DNA from 3 places in the Clostridium hominis genome. Region 2 is predicted to be linked to each of the others. Evidence: predicted binding sites of a transcription regulator. Region 2 holds the regulator's gene; each other region holds the start of a gene.
The links. The regulator Rex, encoded in region 2, represses fermentation and respiration genes when NADH is low (regulators of the CRP and FNR family bind a similar motif). The targets are predictions, from matches to a motif close to ATTGTTAANNNNTTAACAAT.
Positions count from the first base shown of each region.

Region 1: a site for Rex is predicted at 4,037-4,056, ahead of H8S20_RS09470 (flavocytochrome c). Genes of this name have one in related genera too.
Region 3: a site for Rex is predicted at 3,145-3,164, ahead of H8S20_RS05005 (flavocytochrome c). Genes of this name have one in related genera too.

Region 1 covers NZ_JACOOO010000016.1:263,868-270,465, reverse strand. The annotation lists gene H8S20_RS09485 (flavocytochrome c) at 1-1,322, opposite strand, end outside; gene H8S20_RS09480 (response regulator transcription factor) at 1,401-2,156, opposite strand; gene H8S20_RS20800 (sensor histidine kinase) at 2,149-3,888, opposite strand; gene H8S20_RS09470 (flavocytochrome c) at 4,077-6,140, shown strand; gene H8S20_RS09465 (MATE family efflux transporter) at 6,237-6,598, opposite strand, start outside.
Region 2 covers NZ_JACOOO010000047.1:163,122-169,719, reverse strand. The annotation lists gene H8S20_RS19515 (electron transfer flavoprotein subunit alpha/FixB family protein) at 1-547, opposite strand, end outside; gene H8S20_RS19510 (electron transfer flavoprotein subunit beta/FixA family protein) at 567-1,346, opposite strand; gene H8S20_RS19505 (acyl-CoA dehydrogenase) at 1,360-2,499, opposite strand; gene H8S20_RS19500 (short-chain-enoyl-CoA hydratase) at 2,535-3,329, opposite strand; gene H8S20_RS19495 (redox-sensing transcriptional repressor Rex) at 3,683-4,342, opposite strand; gene H8S20_RS19490 (manganese efflux pump MntP) at 4,527-5,093, opposite strand; gene H8S20_RS19485 (heavy metal translocating P-type ATPase) at 5,402-6,598, opposite strand, start outside.
Region 3 covers NZ_JACOOO010000005.1:81,530-88,127, reverse strand. The annotation lists gene H8S20_RS05015 (sensor histidine kinase) at 1-1,927, shown strand, start outside; gene H8S20_RS05010 (DUF4300 family protein) at 2,136-3,017, shown strand; gene H8S20_RS05005 (flavocytochrome c) at 3,230-5,026, shown strand; gene H8S20_RS05000 (sensor histidine kinase) at 5,129-6,598, shown strand, end outside.

The sequences.
Region 1 (6,598 bases), on a different contig from region 2:
CCTTTAGAGATTTCAGATGAATAAGTTTCTTTTAAATTCATTTTTTTTATAACAGTACTATCAATTATTTCAAAAGCACGTGAATCAGGTTGCTTTAATATAGAGGCAGATAAATTATCTCTAGTTTCTTTTTCATTAACAAATCTATTTCCATGTTTATTTACCAAAATAGCATTACTATTAAGTCTTGCATAATCTAGGAAATAATAATTCCCTGTAGCAGGGTTATTTATTGGATAAAGTTGAATTGACTCCATATTTACTATATTTGCACCTAATTCCTCTGCCATTTTAATACCGTCACCTACAATAGCTGGTGAATTTGTTGTTGGAATACTTTCATCTAGTGTAGGCCAAACTGTATTATATTCTTCACGCATTTCGATGTTAGATCCAAAGCCCCCAGTTGTAAGAATAACTCCTTTTTGTGCTACATAATCAATAATTTTACCATTACGAACAGCACGAACTCCTATAACTCTACCAGTTCCGTCTTTAAGAAGTTGATTAGCTTTTGTATTATAATGAAATTCTACTCCTAAATCAACAGCTTTTGAAATAAGTGTATCTACATACTTGGGACCATCACCTTCAGGCCACAATGTTCTTGAATAAGAATGACCACCATACCAAGATTGGGTATCTTTATATTTTACACCGACAAAATCTCTTAACCAAAATGCATTAGTTAAAGCATTTTCTGCCAAAACTTTTATTAATTCAGGATTACCTTTTTCTTTTCCACCATAATATATATCATTAAAAAATGTATCTATACTATCATCTAGAATGCCTTCATTTAGTTGTACCCAGTTTCCAGGAGCAGCGTACTCGCCGCCAGACATACGGGTATTACCTCCAGCAAAGGACATTTTTTCAAGAAGAATAACTTTACATTCAGATGTAGAACTAGCCTCTATTGCAGCGCTAAGTCCAGCACCACCACCACCTATAATTAGGATATCGCAATTATTAGTAAGGTAATCGTCTTTTGAGGTAGTAATAGTTGATACATCTTTCAAATCAGATGGATTTATTCCACTGTTTTTTAATGCATCTTCAACAGCTTTTATGAAGCTTGTACTGGTCAGTGTTGCACCAGATACAATATCTACATCTAAAGAATTTGAGGTTATTATATCATCTGTTAGCTGAACTATAGCCTTATTAAATCCAGGATTTTCAGTATGGGATAATAGTTCTATATGAGTTATTACATTTTCTTTTATTACTACATCTAAAAGTATATTACCATTCTCACCTTTATAGCTTCCGGAGAAGGTACCACTTATATTTTGACCACTAGAATTGTAGTTGTCCAACTTGAAGTGATTGTAAAATGAGAAAAGGCAGATAACAATAATAGTTATTAGACAGAGTAAAATATGTTTTGATTTCAATTAAGACACTCCTTCTTTAGATTTATTTTTATAATCTTTTGGAGAGTATCCAGTTGATTTTTTAAATACTCTACTAAAATAATATTGGTCAGAATATCCGACTTCAAGTGCTATCTCACCGATAGATAGCTTTTGATTAGAATCAAGTAATCTAATTGCATGATTTATCCTCAAAGTTGTAACATACTCAATAAAGCTCATATTTGTTGCCTTTTTTATTAATTTGTATAATGAAATTCTATTCATATTAAATTTTGACTCTAATAAGTCGGTAGATAAATCAGATTGAGTATAATGAGAGTTTATATAATCTATTACATTTCCATCTATGTCATTATTGTTTAAAGTATATTTAGATAATATATTTTGTTTTTCAAGTCTATCATTAAATATATTTATTGCATCCTTTAATACATCTAAAAATTCATCATCATCGATAGGTTTTAGTAAATAAAAATCAACATTATTTTGAATAGCTTGTTTAGCATATTCGAACTTATCATATCCTGAAATAATTATTATTACAGTTGTACTGTTGAATTTTCTAATTTCTTTTATACAATCTAATCCTGTTAAGTGGGGCATATTAATATCTATTAATAATATATCAGGACAATATTTATTGAATTTTTCTAAGGTATCTCTGCCATCATTAGAAGTGGCAACAACCTTAATATCTAAATTTAATGATTGTATATATTTGCTCATACCATTTACTATGATATCTTCATCATCTGCAACAATAGCTCTATACATTTTTATCCTCCATATAAGGCAGTAAAATATTAATTTTAGTACCGACATTTTCTTTGCTTTCAACTTCGAAAATTACATCTTCACCATAAAAAGATCTTAACCTTCTTAATGTATTAATCATACCAAAGCTCTTACTATTATTAAGCTCTTCTAAATTATTTCTTAGGTTTGCTAACTCTGATTCGCTCATACCAACACCATTATCTTCTACAGTGATTTTTATATACTTATTTAGGTTATTGGAATATAAGCTACAAGAAATAGAGATAGTACCAATGCTATCTTTAGGCCTAATTCCATGATTAATGGAGTTTTCTACTAAAGGTTGAAGTATTATTTTAGCTATAAGGATATTTTTTATATTCTCATCAAGATAAATATTATATCTAACTTTCTCTCTATACTTTATAGCTTGTATATCTAAATAAGATTTTGTATGTTTAATTTCTTCCTTAAGTGTAATGAATTCTTGACCATTACTTAAAGAAGTCCTAAAAAATGTTGATAAAGATGTGATTATTTTAGCGACATCCTCAGCACCTTGATCTTTAGCCATCCATTTAATATTATCAAGGGTATTATATAAAAAGTGAGGCTTTATCTGTGCTTGTAAAGCTGTTAATTCAGCAGATCTTTTTTCACTTTGCTCTTTATATATCTGTTCAATTAACTTAGAAATATGATCTAACATTTTGTTGTAGGTTAAGCCAAGTTCATATATTTCATCTTTAGCTAGAGTTGTATCATAGTATGAACTTAAGTTTCCGTGTTCAACTTCCTTCATACATTTACGAAGATTATCTATAGGTTCCATAACAGAACGAGTTAAAAATACTCCGATAAATAAAGTTATAATCAGAAGGAAAATTAACAATAATATTATTCCTGCCAACATATTATCAGCGGCAGCTGATAATTCAGCATTATTGACTAAAGTACATACAACCCAGTCGTCATATTGATTAACAGGCGAGTAAAATAAAGTACATACTTCACCATTAGTATTTATAAGCTCAATCTCTCCTGAGGACGATAAGCTTTCTAGCTTTATATTTTCAATATCTCTTTTTGATAAATAATTATTATAGAAATATTCTTCATTAGTAGTTAATAGGTTATGATTACTATTCATAACCCAGGTTTTTCCGTTATATATTTGAGAAGAATCTATTATTTGTTTTAATCCAACAGTGGGAACAGCAGAACAAATTAATGCCTCTTTTTGATTTTCGTAACCTAAAACAGGGTAGTAGAATAGCATTACTTCTCTATTATTTTTATTCACTACTGGTTTTCCGATAATGAATTCTCTATCAGAATCATAGGCAGTTTTATAATCGTTATAATCCATCAAGTTTTCAGTAGCTTCACTGTTTATCCAGCAGAATCCATTCTTTCCTATGTAAGAAAATGTTTCCATAGTTTCGCCGTTGCGTACATATAAAGAAGTGAATCTATCTATTAAAGGAGTTATTTCTCTTATATCCATTGAAGTAAATGCTGGTATGGCAGAAATAATTCTATACTCAACAGCTTTTTTATTTATCCATAAACCAACCTCTGTGGATTTAGATTCAACTGTCTGTGCAATTGTAAATTTAGTGTTTTCAATGTCGTTAGGCTTGACTACAAAATTTATATAGGCACATAGTGAACCAGAGATTATTAATGTAGCTATAGTAAAGAAAAATAGTATTTTTCTTTTTATATTTAAACTGATTAATATTTTCACAATAAAAACTCCTTATATTGATGGTAATAAGAATATTATACAATATTTTGACAAAAATCAACATATAAGAGAAATACATATATTTATTTAAAATAGTAACAAAAGTACAAAATTATTAAACATTTGTCCATTCAAAGATAAAAATAGGATTGTTATAATATTATCAAACGATTGAGGGGGACAAAGTAATGAAGAAGAAATTAATATTATTAGTTTTAGCAGCATCTATGATATTTGTTGGTTGTGGAAAGACTGATTCAACTTCTAATGGGAAATATACACCAGGAACTTATACAGGAGTAGCAGATGGATTTGGTGGAAAGTTAGAACTTGAAGTTGAGTTATCAGAAGATAGTATAAAAAGAGTAGAAATAAAATCTCATTCAGAAACAGAAGGAATAGGTACAAAAGCTATTGAAAGCTTGCCAGAAGAAATTGTATCAAAGAATAGTGCTGATGTTGAAGTCGTATCAGGAGCAACTATGACTTCCAAGGCTATAATTGCAGCAGTTAATGATGCAATGAAAGATTTTGTATCTAAGAAAGAAACTGTAGCATTAAAGGATGGAGTTTATACAGGAGAATCTACAGGGTATCAAGGACCTTTAAAGGTTGAAGTAACTATTTCTGGAGAAAAGATAACTGAAGTTAAAGTTCTAGATAATGTTGAAACAGTTGGAATTGGAAGTAAGGCTTTAGATGCGTTATCTAAAAGTATAGCAGAAAATAATTCAGTTGGTGTTGATACACTTTCAGGAGCTACAGCATCAAGTAAAGCTATAATATCAGCAGTAACAAATGCAATAGAGGTAGCTGGTGGAGATATTTCAAAATATAATACAAAGGTTGAAATGGAAAAAGGTGAAGATCAAACAGTAACTTCTGATGTTGTAATTGTGGGAGCTGGAGGAGCTGGTATAACAGCTGCTATAGAAGCTAAATTGCAAGGTGCAGATAATGTTGTTGTTATAGAAAAAATGGACATTACAGGTGGTAATACAAGAATGTCAGGTGGAGAATTTGCTGCTCCTGGAAACTGGGTACAAAAGAAAGAAGGTATTACTGATGACTCTGTAGACCAATATTACAAAGATATACTAGAAGGCGGATATAATATAGGTAATCCAGACTTAGTAAGAATTATTGCGGAAAATGCACTTCCTACAGCTGAGTGGTTAAGAGATGAATGTAAGGTTGAATTTAAAGACGAACAAAGCTGGTATGGTGGACATAAGGTTGCAAGAACTTTATGGCCAAAAGGTGATGGACCACAATATATGGATACACTAGAAGAAAAGGCTAGAGGTCTTGGAGTAGAGTTCTACTTACAAACTGAAGCAGAAGAATTAATTACAGATGAAAGTGGTAAAGTGGTAGGTGTTAATGCTACACATAAAAATGGAGCTAAGTATACTTTTAATGCAAATAACGGGGTAATATTAGCTACAGGTGGATTTGGAAAAAATGTTGAGATGAGACAAAAGTACAATAAAAATTGGCCAACACTTGATGAAAGTATTCCAAGTACAAATTCACCAGCTATAACAGGCGATGGTATAGAAATGGGACAAGGTGTAGGAGCGAATGTAATTGATATGGAACATATTCAATTATATCCAGTTAATAATCCTGCTACAGGAAATTATTATTACATTGACTATGCTAGACTTAACTCAACAGCTCTTTTAGTTAACAAAGAAGGTAAGCGTTTTGTAAATGAAAAGGGTACAAGAGATGTTATATCAGATGCTACATTAAAGCAAACAGATTCTAAGGTTTATGAAATAATTGATGCTGGAGTTGTTAAGGAACAACAACTTTATGAAAAGTATGCAGCAGAAATAGAACAAGCTCAAAAACAAGGAGTTTTAAAAATTGGTACATTAGAAGAGGTTTGTGAATACTTTGGAGTTCCTGCTGATTCAGTAAAAGAAACTATAGATCATTATAATGGAATGGTTGAAGCTGGTAAGGATGAAGATTTTGGACGTACAGAAAACTTTAATAAGATTGGAGAAGGTCCATACTTTATGTTCTCAAGTGTAGTTTCTGTTCACCATACAATGGGTGGATTACAAATAGATGAATCTGCACGTGTATTAAATAAAGATGGAAATGCTATCGCTGGATTATATGCAGCTGGTGAGGTAACTGGAGGTATCCATGGTGGTAATAGATTAGGTTCTGTTGCGGTTCCAGATACAGCTATATTTGGACGTATAGCAGCACAAAGTTGTGTAAATAAAAAATAACAATAAGATTAATAAGTTGATTAATGTAACTTAGGTTCCCCCTAAGATACGATTAATAGATAAGGACTACCTATATTTAGGTAGTCCTATAATTTTTTATCTAATTAAATTTTTAAAGCTAATTTTAATAGACCATAATGATATTAATAAACAAATAGCTTCGGATAAGATTGTTGCTATCCAGATTCCTTTACCACCATAAAGAATTATTGTAATAATTAATGTAATGACTATTATAATCAATCCTCTTGAAATAGAGATTAATGTGGCAAGCATTGGAGATTCTATAGATGAACAGAAACCAGATGATAATATGTTAAATCCGACTAATAAAAATGATAATGAATATATTCTAAATATAATTATAGATTGATTTATTAGGTTTATATCATTAGAGGTTATAAATACATTTATTATAGCTGGAGCAAAGATAATACATATTATAAATATTCCTATTG
Region 2 (6,598 bases):
TTTCCACTGTAAAATCATAGTTCTTTTCAGTTAATCTAGAAAATACTCCTGGTCTTACTGTAGCCATTTGCGGTCTGTGGTCAGGACAAGCTATTGTAGCCATTATATTTCCACCAAAAGCAGGTCTTGTTGCTAATAATGCTCCATTTTCAACTTCAACAGCTAAAGATGTACAATCTGCAGTTAACCCAGTTCTTAATCTTGCAGCAACTCTTGGCCCTAAATCTCTTCCTATAAATGTTGCTCCTATAAAGAATATTCCTGGTTTTTTATCATTAACTAAGTCACAAAGAACCTTTGTATATCCATCAGTAGTATAATTTTCTAACTCAGTATGATCAGCTACCAATACTTCATCAGCACCATACTCTCCTAATCTATTAGCCAAATGTCCAATATTATTTCCTAATAATACAGCTGTTAACTTAACTCCCAATTCGTTAGCTAATCTCCTACTTTCACCTAATATCTCTAAAGATACTTTTTGTAATTCACCATGTCTTTGCTCAGCGAATACCCAAACTCCTTGATAATCTGCTATATTCATCATAAATCCCTCCATTCTCTTAGATGTAATGTTTCTCTTTTAATTTACTTAAAACATATGATACTGCTTCTGGTACTGAATCTTTAACTATTTCTCCTTCACCCTTTGCTTCCTTAGTCATTGACTTCTTAACCTTTGTAGGTGATCCATTCAATCCTATTTCATTAGCTTCTACATCTAAGTCATCTGATGTCATTACCCTTACTTCTTTATTTGCTGTATCAAATATCAATCTAGCATTCATGTATCTTGGATGATTTAACTCTTCAATAGCTGTTAGAAGACATGGTGTTTGAACTTTTATTAATTCATATCCATCTTCTAAAGCTCTATTTACTATTAAGTCATTTCCATCAAACTCAACGTCTTGTACATAAGTTACTTGAGGAATTTCTAAATGCTCTGCTATTTCTGGACCAACTTGAGCTGTATCTCCATCGATAGCTTGTCTTCCCCCAAATATTATGTCATAGTCTAAAGTTTTAATAGCTGCTGCCAAAGTCTTAGATGTTGCAAGTGTATCTGCTCCACCAAAAGCTCTATCTGTTAAAAGTATTGCTTCATCAGCACCCATGCATAATGCTTCTCTTAAAGCTTCCTTAGCTTGTGGAGGTCCCATACTTATTACTGTAATATGAGCGCCATTTTTTTCTTTTATTTGTAATGCAGCTTCTAAAGCATGCTTATCCTCTGGATTTATTATTGAAGGTACACCTTCTCTTATTAAAGTTCCCTTAACTGGATCTATTTTTACTACTGTTGTATCTGGTACTTGTTTTAAACAAACTACTATATTCATATAAAATACCTCCCTATCTTAATGCTGCGCCTGAAATAACCATCTTTTGAACTTCTGAAGTTCCTTCATAAATCTCAGTTATTTTAGCATCTCTCATCATTCTTTCTACTGGATAATCCTTAGTGTATCCATATCCACCGTGGATTTGTATAGCCTTAGTTGTTACTTCCATAGCAACTTCAGCAGCAAACAACTTAGCTCTTGCAGCTTCTACTGAGTAAGGTAATTTATTTTGTTTAAGCCATGCAGCTTTATATACAAGATGTCTTGCAGCTTCAATCTTAGTGTCCATTTCTGCAATCATCCATTGTAATCCTTGGAATGCTCCTAAATTTCTACCAAATTGTTTTCTTTCTTTCATGTATTTAATAGCTTCTTCATAAGCTCCTTCAGCTATTCCTAAAGCTTGTGCTGCTATACCTATTCTTCCTCCGTCAAGAGTTTTCATAGCCATACCGAAGCCTTTTCCTTCTTTACCAATTAAATTTTCTTTTGGAACTATACAGTTTTCAAATATAAGCTCAGTAGTTGAAGAGCCTCTTATTCCTAGCTTGTCTTCTACTTTTCCAATAGAGAATCCTGGGAAGTCTTTTTCAACTATAAATGCTGATATTCCTCTAGTTCCTTGTTTTTTATCTGTCATTGCAAAAATCACGAATGTATCTGCAACTCCACCATTAGTTATAAATATCTTTGAACCATTTAAAACATAATGATCTCCATCTAATACTGCCACTGTTTGTTGTCCCGCAGCATCTGTTCCAGCACCTGGTTCAGTTAAACCAAAAGCTCCTATTTTTTCACCTTTAGCAAGTGGAGCTAAGTATTTTTGTTTTTGTTCCTCTGTCCCAAAATCATTTATAGCTCCAGCACCTAATGAAGTATGTGCAGAAACAATAACTCCAGTCGTAGCACAAACCTTAGATAATTCTTCTACTGTTAAGATGTAAGATAATACATCTCCACCAGCTCCACCATATTTCTTATCAAATGGAATCCCCATCATTCCAAGCTCTCCCATTTTCTTAACATTTTCCATTGGGAACCTTTCAGTTTCATCAACTTCAGCTGCTATAGGCTTTACTTCATTTAAAGCAAAACTTTTAACCATTTGCTTTATTAATCGTTGTTCCGTAGTTAATCCAAATTCCATATTTGTTACCTCCTGATTCTTATACCTATTTTTAATTATCTATTTTGGAAGTTCTTAGATCTTTTTTCTAAAAACGCTGTCATACCTTCTAATTGATCTTCTGAATCAAAACATTTACCAAAATCTTCAGCTTCAACCTTAATAGCTAAATCCATATCTACTTGGGTTCCTCTGTTTATTGCATCCTTACATAACTTAACTGCTATTGGTGCGTTTGCAATTATTGAACTTGCCATTTTCTTAGCTTCATCCATTAAACTTTCTACAGGTACCACTTTATTAACTAATCCAATTCTTAAAGCTTCTTCAGCATTTACCATTGCGCAAGTATATATAAGCTCCTTAGCTTTTCCTGCTCCTACTAATCTCGGAAGTCTTTGAGTTCCTCCAAATCCTGGTGTTATCCCAAGGCCAGCTTCTGGTTGTGCAAATCTAGCTTTTTCTGATGCTATTCTTATATCGCAAGCCATAGCAAGTTCACAACCTCCCCCTAGGGCAAATCCAGGTATAGCTGCAATTACAGGCTTCTCTAAGGTCTCTAATCTTCTAAATACTTTATTACCAAGTAATCCAAACTCTTCAGCTTCTGTTGAATTTAAATCTTTCATTTCTGCAATATCAGCTCCAGCCACAAAAGCCTTTTGCCCAGCTCCTGTTACTATTACGCAATAGATCTCACTATTATTTTCAATACTATCTATTACTATGTCTAACTCTCTCAAAGTGTCTGAATTTAGGGCATTTAAAGCTTTAGGTCTATTAATAATAATAGTTGCTAAATTACCTTCAGTTTCTAAAATGACATTTTTTAATTCTACATCAACTTGCATTCTCAACATTCCTCTCTTTTATACAAAATTCATCATCAAAAAAAGCATAAGACAATTTTATTGTTAATTTTCTAACAATAATGATTAAAAAAATATACTTTTTTGTCGTCTTTAGTATAGTAGTTGGAATAATTTAACTTCTGTGATTATTATATTACTTTAAAAAGAGTTTTTCAATAACTTTTTACTTTTTTGTTAAAATTTAACATAACTTTTGGATATAATATTTTTTATATAATAAATTAATGTTATAAACAAAAAAATATACTTTCAATGTGGCATTAATTTATTACCATATTGAAAGTATATATGTATATCTAGTAGTTACATCCAAGATAGACTTTTCCTAAAGACTATTCACCTTGCTCTTCTTCTAGATGTGATTCTGCTTCACTATGCATTAAATATATTAAAGTTAATAAACTTTCAGATAGATGTACATTTTCTACTATTACATCACTTGGCACTTTTAAGTCTACAGGAGCAAAGTTCCATATTCCCTTTATTCCACATTTAACTAAAATATCACATACCTTTTGAGCATTTATTCTTGGTACACAGATAATTCCTACATCTGTTGGATTTTCTTCTGCATATCTTTCTAATTCATCAATATCTTTTATTTCGATATCTCTAATTTTCATCCCTAGTAATTTTGGATTAGCATCAAAAATTGCATTAATATTTAATCCAGCTTTAGAGAATCTATAGTTGGCAATTGCCTGACCTATATTACCAGCCCCAACTATCAAGGCTTTGTACTCTGTATCTAGTCCCAATATTAATCCTATTTGGTTATAAAGATCTTTTACATTGTACCCATAACCTTGTTGCCCGAAATCTCCAAAGTTATTTAAATCTTGTCTTATTTGTGAAGCTGTAAAACCTATTTTTTCTCCAAGTTCTTTTGAAGAAATTCTATCTACATCATTTGCCATTAACTCTTGTAGATATCTATGGTATTTAGGCAATCTTTTAATTACAGCCATAGAAACATGTTTTTTTCTTTCCATAATCTAAATTCTCCTTAAAGTATCTTATATTTAATTAAGTCCACTTTCTCTACTTTTATACATTGATAATATAATAACATACTTTTTATATGTATTCTATATCTCTCAATAAATATAGATGACTTATTTTTGTAAATATTTTTTCTAAATTGTATATCAAACAAGTAATAGTGTATATTATTTTTTAAAATATTCCAAGGTGTTCTAGCAAAATTTTTAATCCTATTAAGATTAATATAACTCCACCTATTATTTCAGCCTTCCCAGAGAATAAGTCTCCAAATATCTTTCCTATTATAACACCTATAGCAGAAGTTACAAGTGTTATTATCCCTATAATCAATACAGCACTTATGATATTTACATTTAAGAATGCAAAACTAACTCCAACAGCTAAAGCATCTATACTTGTAGCAATCGCTAATATAAACATTCTTTTCATTCCTGTATCTACTTCATCATCGCTATCTTCATCAGGGTGAATAGCTTCATGAATCATTTTTCCACCAATTATAGCTAACAGTATGAATGCTATCCAGTGATCAAACTTTTCAATATAACTACTAAATCCATTTCCTAATATCCATCCAATTAGAGGCATAACTCCTTGTGCTATCCCAAAGAACAATCCAGCTTTTAATGCTATTTTCCACTTATCTCTTACTGGAATCTTTAACCCTAGTGCTACAGAAACTGCAAAAGCGTCCATAGCTAATCCTACTGCTAAAAAAATTAAACTTAATAAATCCATAATCTCCTCCACACTTTAAATTTATATATAAAATATTTAATTACTTTATTACCTCTATAGCATTTTTCATTCAAATTTTTATTTATTTTAGTAAATAATATCATTTTATTTTTCCTAAAAAAATAGAGACTTATGTATAACGTAGCAGATCCGTTATACATAAGTCTCACAATTTAAAGCAAAGCCAGATGTGTTAACATCAATATGTTGACTTTGCTACAAGATGCGGTGATCTTGCATGCTACTCCCTTATGCCTAAATATTCTCGACTTTTAAATTATAATTAAAGTAAAATTCTTTGTCAACTTTTATCTAAGACATCTAATAGAGTTAATTACTGCTAATATTGTAACTCCTACATCAGCAAATACTGCTTCCCACATAGTTCCTAAACCAAAAGCTACTAAAATCATAACTAGAGTTTTTATTGCTAGTGCAAAAATTATATTTTGCAAAAGAATTTTATTTGTTTTTCTTGCTGTTTTTATTGCATCAACTATAGACTTAGGATCATCCTTCATTAATACAACATCTGCAGCTTCTATAGCCGCATCAGATCCAATTCCACCCATTGCTATTCCTATATCAGCTCTAGCAAGCACTGGAGCATCATTTATTCCATCACCAACGAAAACAAGCTTACCTTTTGAAGATTTACTATTCATTAGCTTTTCAACCTTCTCTACTTTATCAGCTGGTAATAATTCAGAATAAACTTGATCTAATCCTATTATCTTTCCAACCTTATCAGCTACAACTCTGTTATCACCTGTAAGCATTACAGTATTTTTTATACCAATATTCTTTAAAGTTTCTATTGCTTCCTTAGATGTTTCTTTTATTTCATCTGATATAACTATATTTCCTTTATATTGTCCATCAATAGCAATATGAACTATTGTACCTATAGTATCTACATCATTAAACTTTATATTAAATTTATTCATTAATTTATAGTTGCCTAAAAGAACTTCTTTTCCTTCAATATTAACTCTTATTCCATGACCTGAAACTTCTTCATAATTGCTTAGTATTTCTTTATTTATTTCTTTTCCGTATGCATTTACTATTGATAATGCTATAGGGTGATTAGAATTACTCTCACCGTATGCAGCTAATTTTAGTAATTCATCCTTATCAATATTATTAGTATTTATTTCTGTTACCTTAAATACACCTTTAGTTAAAGTACCAGTTTTATCAAAAACTACTGTTTCAACATCTTTTAATGCTTCAAGATAATTTCCACCTTTAACTAGTACACCTTTTTTAGATGCACCACCTATTCCTGCAAATATGCCAAGTGGAACTGATACTACTAATGCACATGGACATGATACTACTAATAAAGATAATGCTCTATATATCCATATAGAAAATGTTTGATCCTTCATAACTAATGGTGGAACTATTGCAACCAATAAAGCTATTAAACAAACTACAGGTGTATAAATCTTAGAAAACTTTGTTATAAATTTTTCTGCTGAAGCTTTTTTATTTGAAGC
Region 3 (6,598 bases), on a different contig from region 2:
GGATGAAATTTGGATAGCAACACAAAATGGATTGGATAAATATAATAAGGATACACATGAAAAAGCACAATATAGAGAAGAGAATGGATTACCTTGTAATGATGTAAAGACATTACATATAGATAGTAAAGGAGTACTATGGATAGGAACTAGTAATGGAATATTTTCAAGTGATAGAAATGGTACATTTACAGATCATTCGCAAATTTTTAAAGATGCCGGAGTAAATGTATTATCATTTAATGATATATATGAAGACAAAGATGGGCTTTTATGGTTAGCTGGAAGTATAGAAGATGGATTAATAAGTTTTAATAAAGAATCAAATGAACTAAAGAGATATAATTACTTAGCTGAAGAGGAAGTTAGGAGGTATAGTTATATATTATCAATTAATTCAGATAATAAGGGGAATATTTGGCTAGCGACTGATTATGGAATAGTTAGATTTAATAAGGAAACTAATAAATACATTAGATATACTGAAGATGATGGATTACCTAATAATTTTGTATACGGTATTTTATTTGATGATGAAGGAAATTTATGGGCTAGTACTAATTATGGTATTACAAAATTTGATATAGAAGAAGAAAAGTTTATAAATTTCAATAGAACTGATGGTATACAAGGAAATGAGTTTAATCAATATGCGTATTTTAAAAGTATAAGTGGAGAAATGTTTTTTGGAGGAACAAATGGATTAACCAGCTTTATGCCAGAACAAATAAAAGAAAAAGAATTTATAACTAATGTAGAGATTGAAGCTATATCAAGTAATTGTGGGAAGGTTATTATAGGAGATGAAATAAAGTTAAGTTATAGGCATAATCAACTAGAGTTTAAATTTTTTATGCCTGACTATAGGGAAACTAATAAAGTGAAATATGCGTATAGATTATTAGGATTAAATGAGGAATGGACAATTGGTGAATATAAAAATAGTATAAAATATTCTAATCTATTACCTGGAGAGTATGAATTTCAAGTAGCAGCTAGAAATTCAAGCGGTAATTGGAGTGATTATACAAAAATAAAAATAAAAATAGATAATCCTCCATGGAAAACTCCTTTTGCTTATTTCTGCTATGGAGCATTAATAATTATTATAATTTATGTAATATGGAATAGAGTTAAAATATTAGATAATATGGTACAACAAAGAACAATCGAATTAAATAGTAAGTTATCGGAAAATAAGATATTATATTCAAAGCTGTTATATCATGAGAAATATAAAAATAATTATTTTATAAATTTATCTCATGAATTAAGAACACCATTAAATATAATATCAGCAACTCAGAAGGTTATAGAGAATCTAAATGAGGAAGATAAACAAATTCCAAAAGAGAAGATGTCTCACTATATGAAGAGTGTGAAGAGAAATTGTACAAGGCTTATGAATTTAATAGATAATATAATATATACCTCTAAGATAGAATCAGGATCATATAAGTTGAATATTAAAGAACATGATATTGTTTACTTGGTAGAAGAAGTAGCATTATCTATGAAGGATTTAATGCATGAAAAGGATATAGAATTAATTGTAGAACCTTACATAGAAGAAAAAATCATAGAATGTGATGATTTAGAAATTGAAAGAGTAATAATAAACTTAATATCAAATGCTATAAAATTTACAGATAAAGGTGGTACTATTGAAGTTTTCCTATGGGATCTAGGGGAACAGATAAAAATATCTATTAAAGATAATGGAATAGGTATAGATCCTAAATATCATAAGTATATTTTTGATAGATTCTCACAAGAGTATTCTGAAACATCTGAAGAGCACGGAGGAAGCGGACTAGGGCTGACCCTAAGTAAACAGCTTATAGAGCTTCATAACGGAGTTATTTGGGTAGAAAGTGAACTAGGAAAAGGTAGTGAATTTATTATTAAATTACCTGTAAAACAATAAATTAAGACTATAATTTATCATAGTAATTATAGAATTAAAGAGTTCCATTCAAATGGGACTCTTTTTGTTATTAAAAGGTAAGTGCTGTTTATGAATTAATAATAGGAATAAAATAAAATTTGTAAATTAGTTGTAATAGTTTTGTAACTACAATTTTTGAACATCTAAATTATAATATAATTGCGATAAAAGAGTGGAGGTAAAAGTTATGAAGAAAAGATTTATTACATTAGCTTTAGCATTAGTTATTGGTAGTATGATGGTGGGCTGTGGTGAAGATAAAAATAATTTAACAGAAGATAATAATATTTCAAGCGAAAATCAAGTTGAAAAAGTGCCAGTAACACTTTCCAATATAACAAATAAAAAAATGGAAGATGAAGTGAAGACTTTACTTATTAATAATGGTATAAATGGGGAAAATGTAGATACGTATATAAATTATATTAATGATTATAATGAAAGAGTTGAAGATAAAAGTGTATTAAAAGAAGAGTTTGTAACCGTAGATTCAATAAATGGATTATATGCTGCAGTTAGTTTAAAAGAGAAAATATTAGACGATGGAATGACTTTAAGTGAAATAAATTGTAGGTTATCAGCATTTGAATTATTTAAAGATTTTGTTACAACTAAAGGAGAAATTGAGTCAGATAATTATTTGATGTTTGATATTGAGGCAATTGATAATAATCCTATATTAGACTTTAATAAAGAGGATAAAGAGAAATATATAAACCTATTCAATCCTGTAGATATAGGTGATGCTAAAGATTCTAAAAAAATAATAGAACTAATCAAAGATGAGTTAAACAAAAGAGAGGTTAAGATCGAGAATAATGGCAAAGTTTCATTAATAAATATCTATATAAATGATGAATTTGAAAATAAGATGTTTGTGGGACACTCTGTAGTTATGATCGAAAATGATGGTGAATATATAGTGCTTGAGAAATTTTCATCTATAGATCCATTTCAAATATCTAAGTTTTCTAATAAAGAAGATGTGAAGAAATATCTTTTATCTAGAAATGATATATATGGAAGTGAGATAAAACCAATAATATTAATTAATAATGAGGAATTTTAAAATTGTAAATAGTAATATAAAAAGAATGGAATCAAACGTTTATTTGGTTTCATTCTTTTTTTATTATAAAGTTATTGCCGAAAATTATACAAAAGAACCGATTTTTATAAATACGTAAGAAAATATAATTGTTATAATATTAACAAGCGAAAACCTTATAAGCAATTTAAAGTTTTAATGAGGTAAAATATTTATAAATGGGGGAATTAAAGATGAACAAATCAGCAAAGAGAATAATAGCTTTAATTATGGCAGTAGGTATAATTTCTACTTCAGTGGGATGTTCAAAAGGTAATGATGATGGAGTATCTACAGACAATAAAGGCTATACAGCAGGAACATATGTAGGGAAAGCCACAGGTAATGGTGGAGAAATCAAAGTGGAAGTAACAGTAGAAGATGGTAAGATAAGCGATGTTAAAGTTTTAGAGCATTCTGAAACAAAAGGATTAGGGGATAGTGCTATGGAGACTATTGGAGAGGTAATTAAGAACACTAATAGCACTAATATTGAAACTGTAAGTGGAGCAACTGTTAGCTCAAATGCAATGATGGAAGCTGTAAAGGATGCATTAAGACAAGCGGGCGGAACAGATGATATGTTTAGTAAGGATGAAAAGCAATCATTAGTAGGAAAAGAAATGCAAGATGAATATACCTTTGACGTTGTAGTTGTTGGAGCAGGTGGAGCTGGACTTTCAGCCGCAGTAGAAGCAGCTCAATCTGGAGCAAAGGTTGTAGTGATTGAAAAAACTATGTTCGCTGGTGGGAATACATTAGTATCTGGAGGAGGATTAAATGTTCCAGGAACAGAACAACAAATTGCTAATGGAATAGAGGATTCTGTAGAATTATTTACAGAGGATACAATAAAGGGTGGAGATAGTGAAAATGATCCTGAACTTGTTAAAGTTATGGCAGAGAATGCATTAGATGCGGTTAATTGGTTAATTGATGATATGGGAGTAGAATTAATGCCGGATAGATTACAACAATTTGGTGGACATTCTGTGCCAAGGGCTTTGATACCTAAAGGAAATAAGGGAACTGAGTTAATAAATAAGCTTAAGGCTAAAGCTGAAGAACTAGGTGTTGAGTTCTTTATGGAGACAGCAGGTAAAAAGCTAGTTGAAGAAAATGGTTCTATAAAAGGTGTAGTTGCTGAAAATAAAGGTAAAGAAGTAGTATTTAATGCTGACAAAGGTGTAATATTAGCAACAGGTGGTTTTGGTGCTGATGTAGAAATGAGAAAGAAATATAATGATCATTATGATGAAAAATATAAGACAACTTGTACAGAAGCAAGTACTGGTGATGGAATAAAGATGGCTGAGGAAGTCGGGGCTAACTTAGTGGATATGGAGTTTATTCAAGTTTATCCAACATGTAGTCCAGTAACAGGAATAATTTCATATGTTTCAAATTCAAGATTTGACGGTGCTATACTTGTAAATCAAGAAGGTGAAAGATTTGTAGATGAAATGGGTAGAAGAGATGTTATATCTAAAGGAATAATAGAGCAAACAGATTCTATAGCATACTTAATTTGGGGACAAGAAGTAGAGTCAGTTGGAAATATGGTAGAAGTTCATAGTAAAGAATATGAAACAATGGAGAAAGACGGGGTAATATTTAAAGCTGATTCAATTGAAGAAGCAGCAGAACATTATGGTATAAGTAAAGAAGCATTAACTGAAACAATAAATAAGTTTAATGGATTTGTTGCAGATGGTAAGGATGCAGATTTTAATAAGGGTGGAACATTAAGAACTATAGCTGAAGGACCATTCTATATACAAAAAGTAACTCCATCAACTCATCATACTATGGGTGGTATTAATATCAATACAAATGCAGAAGTTATAAATAAAGACGGAAAGGTTATTGAAAACCTATATGCAGCAGGAGAAGTCGTAGGAGATATTCATGGAACAAATCGCTTAGGTGGAAATGCTATCACAGATATTGTTGTTTTTGGTAGAATTGCAGGACAAAACGTAGTAAAATAGAATAAGGATTAATTAAGTAATAATAAGGCCTACATATGATTTTTGTAGGCTTTATTTATATGTATTTTGGATGATTAAAGAGTGGTATAAAGGAGTAAGGGAATGAGGAGTCTATATTCTAAAATTATTATGCCAATAGCTACGTTAATAATAATATCGTTAACTTCTATAATGATATTTTCAGTTATCAATATAAACTTATTTATAGTTCCGGATATAAAGCAAACAACAGAGGATTTAATTAGTTCTAAATCTAATGAGATAAGTTATTGGTTAGGCATGAGAATAAGTGAAATGAAGCAATTGGTAAGTGCAATAAATGTAGAAGAAGTAAACGCAGAAGAAATTGAAAAAAATATTAAGATGCTTAGGAATTATCAAATAAGGAATATTGAAAACTATGAATCCTTTGGGATTATAAGTAAGGACGGGGTAAAATATCTAACAAATGGAGATATAATTTCAGTAGATAGTAGGGAGTACTTTAAGAAAATATCAGAAGTAGATAAGGAGTATATAATAACGGACCCTATAATATCAAAATCTAATGAAGTTGAAATAATTTTAATTATAATGAAGATTAGAAATGTTGAAGGTGATGTAGTTGGTTATTTAAGTGGAGCTGTATCTATTGAATATTTAATAGATATTGTAAATAGGGCTAATATATATGATTTTCCAGTAGAATTATATAATAAAAATACTGGCTGTGTATTAGTATCAACTATGGTAAATATTAATGAAAAAATGAACAATTCAAAGTTTACGAAATTTGAATCAAATATAGATAATGAGTCAAGTTGGTCAATTAAAATGATGGTGCCAGATAGATTTATTAATAGAAAGATTAAGGAAACTGCTATTTTTACAATATTATTAGGAATCAGTATACTTTTATTAACTATATATATATTAACTAAATATGTTAAGTCAATTACTAGGCCTATTGAAGAATTAAAGGCTAAGATGAATTTTAATGATATTAAGAAATTAAGTAAGATTAATCCGGATGATAAGATAGTAGAACTAAATAGCTTAGGGATTACTTATAACTCCATGATTGAAAATATTGAAACATTAATTAAGAAGTTAGAGATTGAAGAAAGGTTAAAAAAGGAAGCTGAGTATAAAGCACTATATAGTCAAATTAAACCACATTTTCTTTACAATACTTTAGAAACTATTCAAGCAATGGCAATTTCAGATGATAACGACGAGGTAGAAACAGCTATTGGAAATTTAGCAACATTATTTAGAATTGGACTAAGTAGTGACAAAAGTTTTATAAAGATAGAGGATGAATTAAAACATCTTACTAGTTATGTAAATATTCAGTTGCTAAGATATGGTGATAAATTTACTTTTAAATTAAATTGTGATAATATCAATAAAAAATCAAAGTTTATGAAATTTACTTTACAGCCATTGGTGGAAAATGCTATATATCACGGAGTAAAGTTGATGGATAAAATAGGTCATATAAATGTGGATATATACTGCTTGAATAATAATTATATAATTAAGATAATTAATACTTCTGATAAAATTGATAAAAATAAAATCAATAAAGTA